DNA from 3 places in the Escherichia sp. E4742 genome. Region 2 is predicted to be linked to each of the others. Evidence: predicted binding sites of a transcription regulator. Region 2 holds the regulator's gene; each other region holds the start of a gene.
What was found. Region 2 encodes ArgR, which controls arginine synthesis, uptake and breakdown. Its sites were predicted from a motif close to ANTGAATAAAAATACANT; they were not measured.
Positions count from the first base shown of each region.

Region 1: argA (amino-acid N-acetyltransferase) is a predicted target of ArgR. The motif match lies at 1,818-1,835, and genes of this name have one in related genera.
Region 3: argC (N-acetyl-gamma-glutamyl-phosphate reductase) is a predicted target of ArgR. The motif match lies at 2,209-2,226, and genes of this name have one in related genera.

Region 1 is NZ_CP040443.1:830,218-834,502, forward strand. Features, by position in the region: gene FEM44_RS04000 (PRD domain-containing protein) at 1-120, opposite strand, end outside; gene amiC (N-acetylmuramoyl-L-alanine amidase AmiC) at 382-1,635, opposite strand; gene argA (amino-acid N-acetyltransferase) at 1,867-3,198, shown strand; gene recD (exodeoxyribonuclease V subunit alpha) at 3,280-4,285, opposite strand, start outside.
Region 2 is NZ_CP040443.1:1,487,852-1,492,136, reverse strand. Features, by position in the region: gene aaeB (p-hydroxybenzoic acid efflux pump subunit AaeB) at 1-1,140, shown strand, start outside; gene FEM44_RS07195 (barstar family protein) at 1,233-1,505, shown strand; gene yhcN (peroxide/acid stress response protein YhcN) at 1,560-1,823, opposite strand; gene argR (transcriptional regulator ArgR) at 2,188-2,658, opposite strand; gene mdh (malate dehydrogenase) at 3,093-4,031, shown strand; gene degS (outer membrane-stress sensor serine endopeptidase DegS) at 4,094-4,285, opposite strand, start outside.
Region 3 is NZ_CP040443.1:2,360,851-2,365,135, reverse strand. Features, by position in the region: gene argH (argininosuccinate lyase) at 1-271, opposite strand, end outside; gene argB (acetylglutamate kinase) at 332-1,108, opposite strand; gene argC (N-acetyl-gamma-glutamyl-phosphate reductase) at 1,116-2,120, opposite strand; gene FEM44_RS11500 (RNA-guided endonuclease InsQ/TnpB family protein) at 2,330-3,433, opposite strand; partial or broken gene FEM44_RS25845 (transposase) at 3,509-3,763, opposite strand; gene argE (acetylornithine deacetylase) at 3,963-4,285, shown strand, end outside.

The DNA.
Region 1 (4,285 bases), 660 kb from region 2:
CTCAGGTACAGGCATGCCATATTTTTTGTTGTAACCGACGCCAGGCCCAGAAATGATAACCTCCTGTCCATTCATCGATGCCTGCACACAATTATTGTTCATGACTTTTTCGATGATCATTTCATGGCTCCAAAAAAAAAGGCAAGGCACGTCAGAAGTAATGATTACTTCAAACATTGCCTTGCCTGATTTAACAGTTACAAGATGATTAACTAATGCGTATACCTTACACGGGATTGTGTTTAATAAAAGAGACGCCAGGCTTATTTTTCTGGCCAATTTTCAAATATTCGACAACAATCACAAAATCATTGTTTAATATTCATGTCAATAATATTTATTCAATGAAATATAAATACATTGAATAAATAAATTAAAACATCATCCTCTTCTCGCCAGCGTCGCCCCATCGGCAAAATACGCTTTAATTCCCGCAAGAATAGACTCCGCAACTTCCTGCTGGAAAGTCGCCGTTTTCAATTTGCGCTCTTCCTCAACGTTACTGATAAACGCCGTTTCGACCAGAATGGAGGGAATATCTGGCGCTTTCAGCACAGCAAACCCGGCCTGCTCAACCTGATTCTTATGCAGTTTGTTGATTTTCCCCAGCTTATTTAGCACGGCCTTACCAAACTTCAGGCTGTCGGCAATGGTCAACGACTGCACCATATCGAACATGGTGTGGTCGACATAGCGGTCGCCGCTTTTGCTCACGCCACCAATCAAGTCCGAGGCGTTCTGGGTTTGCGCCAGATATTTTGCCGCAGTACTGGTTGCGCCTTTGGTAGAGAGCGCAAACACCGAGGAACCGCTCGGCTGGCGACTGGTAAAGGCGTCGGCATGAATAGAGACAAACAAGTCAGCACGCTGTTTCTGTGCTTTTGCTACGCGCACTTGCAACGGAATGAAGATGTCTTCATTACGCGTCATGTAAACCTTCATATTGCCCTCTTTCTCGATCAGAGAGCGCAGACGGCGAGCTATTTGCAATACCACGTCTTTTTCGCGCGTTTTGTATTTCCCCACCGCGCCGGAGTCTTCGCCGCCGTGGCCAGGGTCGAGCATAATGACAATCGGACGATCGCGCCCGGCCTTGCCTGGCTGTGGGCCACTCTGCGCAGGCGGCACCTGCTTTTCGAGGTCGCCTTTGTTGTAATCCTCCAGCAGCGCCAGCAATGGGTCCTGCATGTCCTGAGCATTGGCCGGATAAAGGTCCATCACCAGACGTTCTTTAAACCCGGCGACCGGCGCGAGGGCAAACATCTGCGGTTTTACATTTTGCTTTAACTCAAAAACCATCCGCACGGTTTGCGGATCAAATTGGCCGACGCGTGCCGACTTGATGAACGGGTCGTCAGCGCGGATTTGCGCAGCCATCCCTTTGAGCACCGAGTTCAGGTTTACATCTTCGATATCCACCACCACGCGTTCTGGGTTACTCAACGCGAACTGCTTATATTTCAGCTGACGATTTGATTCTACCGTCACGCGGGTGTAGCTGGACGCAGGCCAGACGCGCACCGCCACGACCTGGCTGACCGCAGCCAGACTCACCTGGCTTACGCTCAATAGCCACATGGCGCCCGCGCCTTGCAGTAAACGACGACGGCTGATTGCAGTGTTGGATCCTGACATGCCTCTCCCGAGCAAAAGAAATCTAAGCTGTGTAACAAGTAAACGACCAATTTGACCGGAAACTTTAGCGAAAGACGCATAATCTGTCATCTATAAAACGGTAAACATTCTATTTATATTCACGGTATTACTGATAAAAAAGTCGCACTCGCATAAAATTTGCACTTGCACACGGCGAAAAAACAGAATAAAAATACACTAATTTCGAATAATCATGCAAAGAGGTGTGCCGTGGTAAAGGAACGTAAAACCGAGCTGGTCGAGGGATTCCGCCATTCGGTTCCCTATATCAATACCCACCGGGGAAAAACGTTTGTCATCATGCTCGGCGGAGAAGCCATTGAGCATGAAAATTTCTCCAGTATTGTCAATGATATTGGGTTGTTGCACAGCCTCGGCATCCGTCTGGTGGTGGTTTATGGCGCACGTCCGCAGATCGACGCAAATCTGGCAGCACATCACCACGAGCCGCTATATCACAAGAATACGCGCGTGACCGACGCCAAAACGCTGGAGCTGGTGAAGCAGGCTGCGGGTACGTTACAACTGGATATAACCGCTCGCTTGTCAATGAGCCTCAACAACACGCCATTGCAAGGCGCGCATATCAACGTCGTCAGCGGCAATTTTATTATTGCCCAGCCGCTTGGCGTGGATGATGGTGTGGATTACTGCCATAGCGGACGCATCCGGCGGATTGATGAAGAAGCGATTCATCGCCAACTGGACAGCGGTGCAATTGTGCTGATGGGGCCGGTGGCGGTTTCGGTCACAGGCGAGAGCTTTAACCTGACCTCGGAAGAGATTGCCACACAACTTGCCATCAAACTGAAAGCTGAGAAGATGATTGGTTTTTGCTCTTCACAGGGCGTCACCAATGACAATGGCGATATTGTCTCCGAACTTTTCCCTAACGAGGCGCAGGCACGGGTTGAAGCCCAGGAAGAGAAAGGCGATTACAACTCTGGTACGGTGCGCTTTTTGCGTGGCGCAGTGAAAGCCTGCCGCAGCGGCGTGCGTCGCTGTCATTTAATCAGTTATCAGGAAGATGGTGCGCTGTTGCAAGAGTTGTTCTCACGTGACGGTATCGGTACGCAGATTGTGATGGAAAGCGCCGAGCAGATTCGTCGCGCAACAATCAACGATATTGGCGGTATTCTGGAGTTGATTCGCCCACTGGAGCAGCAAGGTATTCTGGTGCGTCGTTCTCGCGAGCAACTGGAGATGGAAATCGACAAATTCACCATTATTCAGCGCGATAACACGACTATTGCCTGCGCCGCGCTCTATCCATTCCCGGAAGAGAAGATAGGTGAAATGGCATGCGTGGCTGTACATCCGGATTACCGCAGTTCATCAAGGGGCGAAGTTTTGCTGGAACGCATTGCAGCCCAGGCGAAGCAAAGCGGCTTAAGCAAATTGTTTGTACTGACTACGCGCAGTATTCACTGGTTCCAGGAACGCGGATTTACCCCAGTGGATATTGATTTGCTGCCGGAGAGCAAAAAGCAGTTGTACAATTACCAGCGTAAATCAAAGGTGTTGATGGCGGATTTAGGGTAAGCGATGAAAATTGCCGGATGCGATATGCGCAATGCCCCCAGGCATGATAAGACGCGCATGCGTCGCATCAGGCAATCACATTTATCCCCGCGAACTAAACAACGCTGCCAGCCCGCTACGCCGCTCGGTGCGCGTGGCGATTGCCGCACTTAAAATGCGTTCATCGGCATACAATGACAAACGCCGACGCGCGCGGGTCACCGCGGTGTAAACCAGCTCTCGTGTTACCACCGGCGTGCGTTGGCTCGGTAAAATCAACGCCGCATGGTCGAACTCCGATCCCTGTGATTTATGTACCGTCATTGCCCACGTAGTTTCGTGCTCCGGCAGGCGACTCGGTTGCACCGACTTGATATTGCCGTCCGGCATCGCAAACCAGACACGCGTCCCCTGCCCGCGATCCAGAGCGACACCGATATCACCATTAAACAACCCAAGCGCACTGTCATTACGGGCAATCATCACCGGCCGGCCTTCGTACCAGCGCGAGTGCGGATGACGATGAATTTTGCGCTTCTGTTGCATAAACTGCTCAATTCGCTCATTCAGTCCAGCCACGCCAAACGGCCCTTCCCGCAGGGCGCACAAAAGCTGATACTCATTGAACGCCTGAATGATTAAATCCGGCTCGGCACGTGCCTGAAGCAGATCCAGGTAGCGTCCGTAACCCGCAAGAGCTTCCTCAAGCATCGCAATATAATCATCGCCGCTCTGTAAAAGCCGTTTTTCGATATCAGTAAAATCCTGCTGAAAAACGGTTTTCACTGCCGTTTTATCGCCGCGATTAATAGCCGCCGCAAGCTGACCAATGCCAGAGTTGCTGCCGAAACGGTAACTCTTTTGCAGCAGGCAGAGACTATCGCGCAGTGATGCCGCTTCTGTGCCGCTTCCCGCCGGAACGTGGCTTCCCGTCAGGCGGCTTAACTGCCCGGCACGCTCTGCGGTAAAGCCCGCATTGGCATAAGCGCAGATATCGCCCAGCACAGCTCCAGCCTCAACGGAGGCCAGTTGATCGCGATCGCCGAGAAAGATCACTCGCGCATGATCGGGCAAGGCGTCGATCAGCCGAGACATCATCGGTAGATCG
Region 2 (4,285 bases):
CCGGTAGAAACTGCGCAGGACGTCCATAAGCAGCTAAAACGCCTGCGACGAGTGATTGCCTGGACCGGGGAACGTGAAACACCCATTACTATTTATAGCTGGGTAGCGGCGGCAACGCGTTATCAGTTGCTCAAGCGAGGCGTTATCAGTAACACCAAAATTAACGCCACTGAAGAAGAGATCCTGCAAGGCGAGCCGGAAGTAAAAGTAGAATCCGCCGAGCGTCATCATGCAATGGTCAACTTCTGGCGTACCACGCTGTCCTGCATGCTGGGGACTTTGTTCTGGCTGTGGACCGGATGGACCTCCGGCAGTGGCGCAATGGTGATGATTGCCGTCGTAACGTCGCTGGCAATGCGTTTACCTAATCCACGCATGGTGGCGATCGACTTTATCTACGGCACGGTAGCAGCGCTACCGTTAGGATTGCTCTATTTTTTGGTGATTATCCCCAATACCCAACAGAGTATGTTGCTGCTGTGCCTTAGCCTGGCGGTGCTGGGATTTTTCCTTGGTATTGAAGTGCAGAAACGGCGGTTGGGATCGATGGGCGCGCTGGCCAGTACGATTAATATTATCGTGTTGGATAACCCGATGACCTTTCAGTTCAGTCAGTTTCTCGATAGCGCGCTGGGGCAAATCGTGGGCTGTGTGCTGGCGTTCATCGTCATTCTACTGGTGCGGGATAAATCGCGCGACAGGACAGGACGCGTGCTGCTTAATCAGTTTGTTTCTGCCGCTGTTTCCGCGATGACCACCAATGTCGCCCGGCGTAAAGAGAACCATCTGCCAGCGCTTTATCAGCAGTTGTTTTTGCTGATGAATAAATTTCCCGGCGATTTGCCGAAGTTTCGCCTGGCGTTAACGATGATTATCGCTCACCAGCGATTGCGTGATGCGCCGATACCCGTGAATGATGATTTATCGGCATTTCACCGACAAATGCGCCGCACAGCGGACCACGTGATTTCTGCCCGCAGCGATGACAAACGCCGTCGTTACTTCGGTCAGTTGCTGGAAGAACTGGATATCTACCAGGAAAAACTACGCATCTGGCAAGCGCCGCCGCAGGTCACGGAACCGGTGCATCGGCTTACCGGTATGCTGCATAAATACCAGCACGCGCTAACCGATAATTAAGTTAAAGCCGACGCCAAAAGGTGTCGGTTTTTTCATGTCTATACTTAGCGATGAACGGCAGAACTCGCCGCGAAACGTGACGGTGGCAACAGATGAATATCTATAGCTTTGATTTTGATGAGATTGAGAGTCAGGAGGACTTTTATCGCGACTTTCGCCAAACCTTTGGTCTGGCGAAAGATAAGGTGCGCGATCTCGACTCACTGTGGGATGTATTAATGAACGATGTTCTGCCGCTACCGCTGGAGATCGAATTTGTTCATCTGGGAGAAAAAACGCGTCGGCGTTTTGGCGCGTTAATATTGCTGTTTGATGAGGCGGAGGAAGAGCTGGAAGGGCATTTGCGTTTTAATGTTCGTCACTAGCGCAAAAAAAGCCCCCAAACCGGGGGCAATGTCGTCGGACAAGACGATGAGGGTTTATTTGTACAGTTCAGCTGTGGCGTGCCAGGTATCGCCGCTACGCGCTTCGGTAATCTGGTAAGCAGTCGCGCCTTTCTCTTCCGCTTTTTTGTTCAGCATTTCACGCATATCCATTGGAGAAGATGCTACACCGCTGACGGACACGGTACCGATGGCTTCACGATTTTGTGCTTGTGCAGCATCAATGGAATCGGCAGCGAAAGCACCGAAAGAGAGAACAGAGAGCACACTTAATGCAGCAACAGTGGTTTTGATTTTCATGATTTTTACCTCGACATAATCTTTTAGCTGGGCCTTTGTTTCGTGACCCATATCACAAATTAAGTATACACTAATTATTGGGCTAATTAATACCAAGCTAACTGTTTCTGTTGAGGGAGAATTGTTAAAAAGATTAATTTTTATAACAAAAGTGAATTAAAAATACGGGTGTTTAGTAGAAATGACATTTATTTCAATAAGATATGTGTTTTTGCAAAATGTGCGTTTTTTGCTCTGTGTATTCGTTGTGTGAATGTTTTGTCGCTATAAAACGCACTATTCGTTAAATGAATGGTAGGGGAAAGCAGGGCGATGAATGGAGAATGCAATATTTTCCCCGCCGCCAGAAGCGACGGGGCAGAGATTAAAGCTCCTGGTCGAACAGCTCTAAAATCGCTTCGTACAGGTCTTTGACGGTGAAACCTTTAGCAGGGGTGGTAAAGATGGTGTCATCACCTGCGATGGTGCCAAGAATACCTTCTGCTTTGCCCAGAGAGTCCAGCAGACGCGCAATCAACTGCGCCGCGCCAGGACTGGTATGTATTACAACAACAGCGTCGTTGTAGTCGATATCCAGCACCAGATTCTTCAACGGACTGGAGGTGGTTGGTACGCCCAGTTCAGCTGGCAGGCAGTAAACCATTTCCATCTTTGCATTGCGGGTACGTACAGCACCAAATTTGGTCAACATCCGCGAGACTTTAGACTGATTAATATTGTCAAAGCCTTGCTCCTGCAATGCGGCGACGATTTCGCCCTGGGAGCTAAATTTCTCTTCTTTAAGTAACGCTTTAAACGCTTTAACTAATTCTTCTTGCTTAGACGAGCTTCGCATAAGTCACCCGATATGGTGGTTGATACAACATTATTGTGCATACAGATGAATTTTTATGCAAACAGTCTGCCCTGGAGAAGGCTGAAATAATGTTATGAAAGAGCGGGATTTTATCAAATTTCGTGATTGAGAAACATGCCTGCGTCACGGCGCGCAAATTCCGCTTAAAAGTAAATTAATTGTTATCAAATTGATGTTGTTTTGGCTGAACGGTAGGGTATATTGTCACCACCTGTTGGAATGTTGCTCTGATGCATAAGCGGCTGTTAATTACGTAAGTTAGGTTCCTGATTACGTCAATTAAATGCATAAACGCCAAATTTGCGTGACTACACATTCTTGAGAAGTGGTCATTGTAAACTGTTAATTTGTGGATTAAGGTCGCGGCAGCGGAGCAACATATCTTAGTTTATCAATATAATAAGGAGTTTAGGATGAAAGTCGCAGTCCTCGGCGCTGCTGGCGGTATTGGCCAGGCGCTTGCATTACTGTTAAAAACCCAACTGCCTTCAGGTTCAGAACTCTCCCTGTATGATATCGCTCCAGTCACTCCCGGTGTGGCCGTCGACCTGAGCCATATCCCTACTGCTGTGAAAATCAAAGGTTTTTCTGGTGAAGATGCGACCCCTGCGCTGGAAGGCGCTGATGTGGTTCTAATCTCCGCAGGTGTAGCGCGTAAACCAGGGATGGATCGTTCCGACCTGTTTAACGTTAACGCCGGTATCGTGAAGAATCTGGTACAGCAAATTGCGACAACCTGCCCGAAAGCGTGCATCGGTATCATTACAAACCCGGTAAACACCACGGTAGCTATCGCTGCGGAAGTGCTGAAGAAAGCGGGTGTGTATGACAAGAACAAACTGTTTGGCGTCACCACGCTGGATATCATTCGTTCTAATACGTTTGTCGCTGAACTGAAAGGCAAACAGCCGGGCGAAGTTGAAGTTCCGGTTATTGGCGGTCACTCTGGCGTTACCATTCTGCCGCTGCTGTCTCAAGTTCCTGGCGTAAGCTTTACCGAGCAGGAAGTTGCTGATCTGACCAAACGTATCCAGAACGCGGGTACGGAAGTGGTTGAAGCGAAAGCCGGTGGCGGGTCTGCAACCCTGTCCATGGGCCAGGCAGCTGCACGCTTCGGCCTGTCTCTGGTTCGTGCGCTGCAAGGCGAAAAAGGTGTCGTTGAATGTGCCTACGTTGAAGGTGACGGCCAGTATGCTCGTTTCTTCTCTCAACCGCTTCTGCTGGGTAAAAATGGCGTAGAAGAGCGTAAATCCATCGGTACTCTGAGCGCATTTGAACAGAACGCGCTGGAAGGAATGCTGGATACGCTGAAGAAAGATATCGCCCTGGGCGAAGAGTTCGTTAATAAGTAATTGATTAGCGGATAATAAAAAACCGGAGCAACGTCTCCGGTTTTTTGTTTTGAGCGCACGACTTAATTGGTCGCCGGATATTCCTGAATAGTGACCTGCAATGTCAGTTTTTTATCGTCACGCATCACCACCACCGGAATCACCGAACCTGGTCGAATTTCTGCCACTTGATCCATTGTCTCCAGAGCGGAGATTGCAGGTTTGTTGTCCACCGAGATAATCAGATCGTTGACCTGGATACCGGCATTAGCCGC
Region 3 (4,285 bases), 870 kb from region 2:
TACCTTCCACCCAGCTATGGATATCTTCAGCGTCGCTTTCAAGGATTTGTTGTGGCCTGGCGCGAACATCTTCCAGCAGCACGTTCAGCGCCTCTTCCAGTTGCGCCTGCTCTTCTGCGGTTAACACGCCGACCGTTACCAGGGCTTTAGACCAAGCCACAGAGCCAACAATATCCTGCTCCGCCAGACGGTAATCAAAGCGCAGTGAGTCGTTGAATTGTTTGAACCGTTGATCTGCTGCCTGGGTAAAACGCCCGCCCCAAAGTGCCATAACTCTGTTTCCTTATTTTGAAATTCAATGCCGGAAAGCTGCGCCTCCGGCCAACAAAACTTAAGCTAAAATCCGCGTACCCATCGGCATACCGTTAAACAGTGCCGGAAGCTGTTCCGCATGACGCCAGGAGGCGATATCTACCGGACGGCCCAACGTGCGCGCAGCATCCAGCGCCGCGTTCACTTTTACAATCATGCCGTCGGTAATAATGCCCTGCTCAATCAGTTGTTCCGCTTTCGCGGCGGTCATTTCGGCAATACGTTGCCCTTTACCGTCGAGAATGCCGCTGACGTCGGAGAGCAAAATCAGATCCGCACCCAGCGTTGCCGCCAGCGCCGTCGCCGCCTGGTCAGCATTGACGTTCATCAGTTGCCCTTCGTCCGTAACACCAATGGAACTGACCACCGGCAGATAACCGTTTTCCAGCAACGTATTGATAAGCTTAGGCGAACCTGGCTGCGCCAGTCCAACATGGCCTAACTCTTCATCAAGCTGGGTCACTTTGACGCTGTCGCCGTCACCGAGAAACAAACCTACGGCCGCAATCTGATGTTTCTTCGCCCATGCCAGCAGAGTTTTATTTGCCGTTCCCGCCAGCGCTCCGGTGATAATGTCTATCTGATCCGCAGGCGTCACCCGCAGGCCGTTTTTCTTTTTCACCGGCAGATTCAGCCCTTTCATCAGCTCATCCACCACGCAGCCGCCGCCGTGGACAATCACCAGCGGACGCTGATGTGACTCACGATATTTCACCAGTGCGCTGAACAGCCGTTCCAGCGCCTCTTCGCTATCCAGCAGTACGCCGCCCAGCTTGATAATTAATGGATTCATCATTGCACCCTTAAATAAGAGACTGCGTTTCCGCATAGCCGAAACGAATATTGGCACACTGGATTGCCTGTGCCGCCGCGCCTTTCAGTAAGTTATCTTCGGTCGCCACAATAATCAGATGCTCGCCCTGAACGGCAAATCCGATATCGCAAAACGGCAGCCCGACGACATTTTTCAGCGCCGGAACGCCTTTGTCATATAACCGCACCAACGGTTTATGCGCATACGCCTGCTGTAACGCTTGCGCGACTTGTGCCTGGTTCACGCCAGGCTTCAGGCGGCAAGTAATGGTTTCGAGAATGCCACGCGGGAAATTGCCCAGATGCGGGATGAAGATGACGTCAGCACCGAGATGCGTAGCGATCTCCGGCTGGTGGCGATGGGTAAAGACGCCATACGGTTGCAGGCTCACTTCACAAAAGCTATTTGAAATTGCCGCTTTACGCCCTGCTCCGCTCACGCCGCTGGTGGCGTTAATCACAGGCCACTGACTGAGGTCGAGAAGATCGGCATCAATCAACGGTTTCAGCGCCAGCTGTGCCGCCGTCGGATAACAGCCCGGCACCGCAATCAAGTTCGCTTCTTTTAATTTATTGCCGCACCACTCCGCCAGGCCATAAGCGGCTTGTTCCAGCAATTCCGGATATTGATGGGTAAAGCCGTAATATTTTTCATAGAAGGCGGCGTCATTAACGCGAAACGCGCCGGAAAGGTCGAACACCACACAGCCCGCTTCAAGAAATTGCGGCGCTAAATCGTGGCTAACTTCATGGGCAGTGGCAAGAAACACCACGTCCACCCCTGGGCTAAACTCGCTGATATCCGACATCGGCTGCAACGGCAGATCAACGATGCCTTTTAGCTGCGGATGCAAATCGGAGATTAACTTTCCCGCATCATTGCTTTGCGCTGAAACAGTCAAAGCGGTTATGTTCATATGCGGATGGCGATTTACATAGGTCACTAGCTCTGCGCCAGCGTAGCCGCTGGCACCCACAATCAGCGTATTCAACATCGGGGCTATTCACCTTCTTATGTCTGGTTGCCAGGTTAAACGTAAAACATTCACCTTACGGCTGGTGGGTTTTATTACGCTCAACGTTAGTGTATTTTTATTCACAAATACTGCATGAATATTGATACTATCATGACCAGAGGTGTGTCAACAGTAAATAATCCGCAACTGAAGTCGCAGACTTTAAACTGCGACGACACCGACGAGGCTTATTGTGGAGCCAGTGATGGGCTCCCAACATCAGGCGTATTTACAGACGCCCTTGGCAAAACGGCTGTTTCACCAATCCATGCCAGATTTCGACTTGCATTCAAGTCGCTGTGCGCACGGAAACCACAGTGAGGACATTCGAAACGATGCTTATGTCGTTTACCCAGACAGCCGCAGCACGAGCAACTCTGACTGCTGTAAGCAGGGTTAACATATTTAACCATTATTCCGACCGCACGGGCTTTATATTCGATAAACGTCTGAAGCTGACGCCATGCCCAGCGGCGCAGGCGGGAACGGACCCGTTTACCAGCTTTTATCCGGTCACGAATATGAGTCAAATCTTCCAGTATAATTGTGCCAATACCCGCTTCAGCGGCAGCAGCAACGATAACTTTACTCGTTTCGTGGTTGGTTTGTTTTACCCGTCTCATCTCTTTACCGGAGACCTGCCTCAGCTTCTGTTTTGCACTTTGGCTGCCATTGGATTGGAGACGACGACGGAGGGCAAGGTGACGATCTCTTTCGTCACGAAGTTGTTCACCACCAAACAGCTTACCCAGACTGTGGGCGGCAAGGTTGTTTTCTCCCATATCAACGCCCATCGTTTTCTCAGAAACAACCATTGTTGTATCTATTATTTCAACAACAAGATTGAAGAACCAGAGACCTTTACGGAAGACAAGCTCTGCCTCTTTGGGGTGACCGGACGACAACATTCGTTGCTGATGTTCGCCGATGATCATTGGAACACGTATCCGCCCATTGAGCGTGTAAAGAGACAGGCTATTATCGCGCAGACTGTACGTCTTTTTATCGAAGTGAACACTGGTACCGTTGAAGCGAATCGTCGGCACAGCTTTCGCTTTATGTATGTGCCCCCGTTCTTTCTGAGATTTATAGGCTTTACAAACAGAAAAAATAACGTTGCAGCACATCTGGCTTCCAAGAGGGGTATGTTCACGCAAATCACGGTAAACCATATTGTGCAGCCCAACCCGGTTCCAGATTCGATGTTCACATACAACAGACACAAGACGGTTACAGGCATCAGCATACACTTCTCGCAGGACGGAGAGTTGTTTACTTTGTTCTGCCTTCACATCCAGTCGTATGCACGCTGTCCGCAGCATCGTTTACCGCCTTTTGTTTACATGTCCGGAACGCTCAATATAACGCTATATTGTCCTGGGGCTAACATTGACTGCTGTACCCACATAATACGAAGCGGCCCCCAAATACCCACCCCAAAACCGTTTTTTTATTGGTCGAAAAAGCTGAAACAGCCAACGTGCTGTTCCCCATTTCAAAACCTTAACGGCATTGGCTATTACTATTACATGCGGAAAGCTGACAAACAGATGGTAATGGTCTGGCCGGAACGCTTTGGATATAACCGCACAGTCCCACTCTGCGCAAAGTTTGTTCAGCGTTTTTTGGACTCGGCACTAGCTATAGCTCCCACAAGAATATCATGTCGATATTTGGGGCACTACATCACATGATATGCCGTTTGATAGACGCAATTTCTTTTCTTAAAAATATTAACTATGCATTTGGATATGCATTACATGTTGCGCTTCGCGCAATCCCTCCCTCGACTCAAGTCGAGGATTTCCTTGCGGAGGCTCTATGAAAAACAAATTACCGCCATTTATCGAGATTTACCGTGCTCTGATTGCCACACCTTCAATAAGCGCCACGGAAGAGGCACTCGATCAAAGCAATGCAGATTTAATCACTCTGTTGGCGGACTGGTTTAAAGATTTGGGCTTCAATGTGGAAGTGCAGCCCGTACCAGGAACCCGCAACAAATTTAATATGCTGGCAAGTACCGGACAGGGTGCTGGCGGCTTGCTGCTGGCGGGTCATACCGATACGGTGCCGTTTGATGATGGTCGTTGGACGCGTGATCCGTTTACGCTGACGGAGCATGACGGCAAGCTTTACGGCTT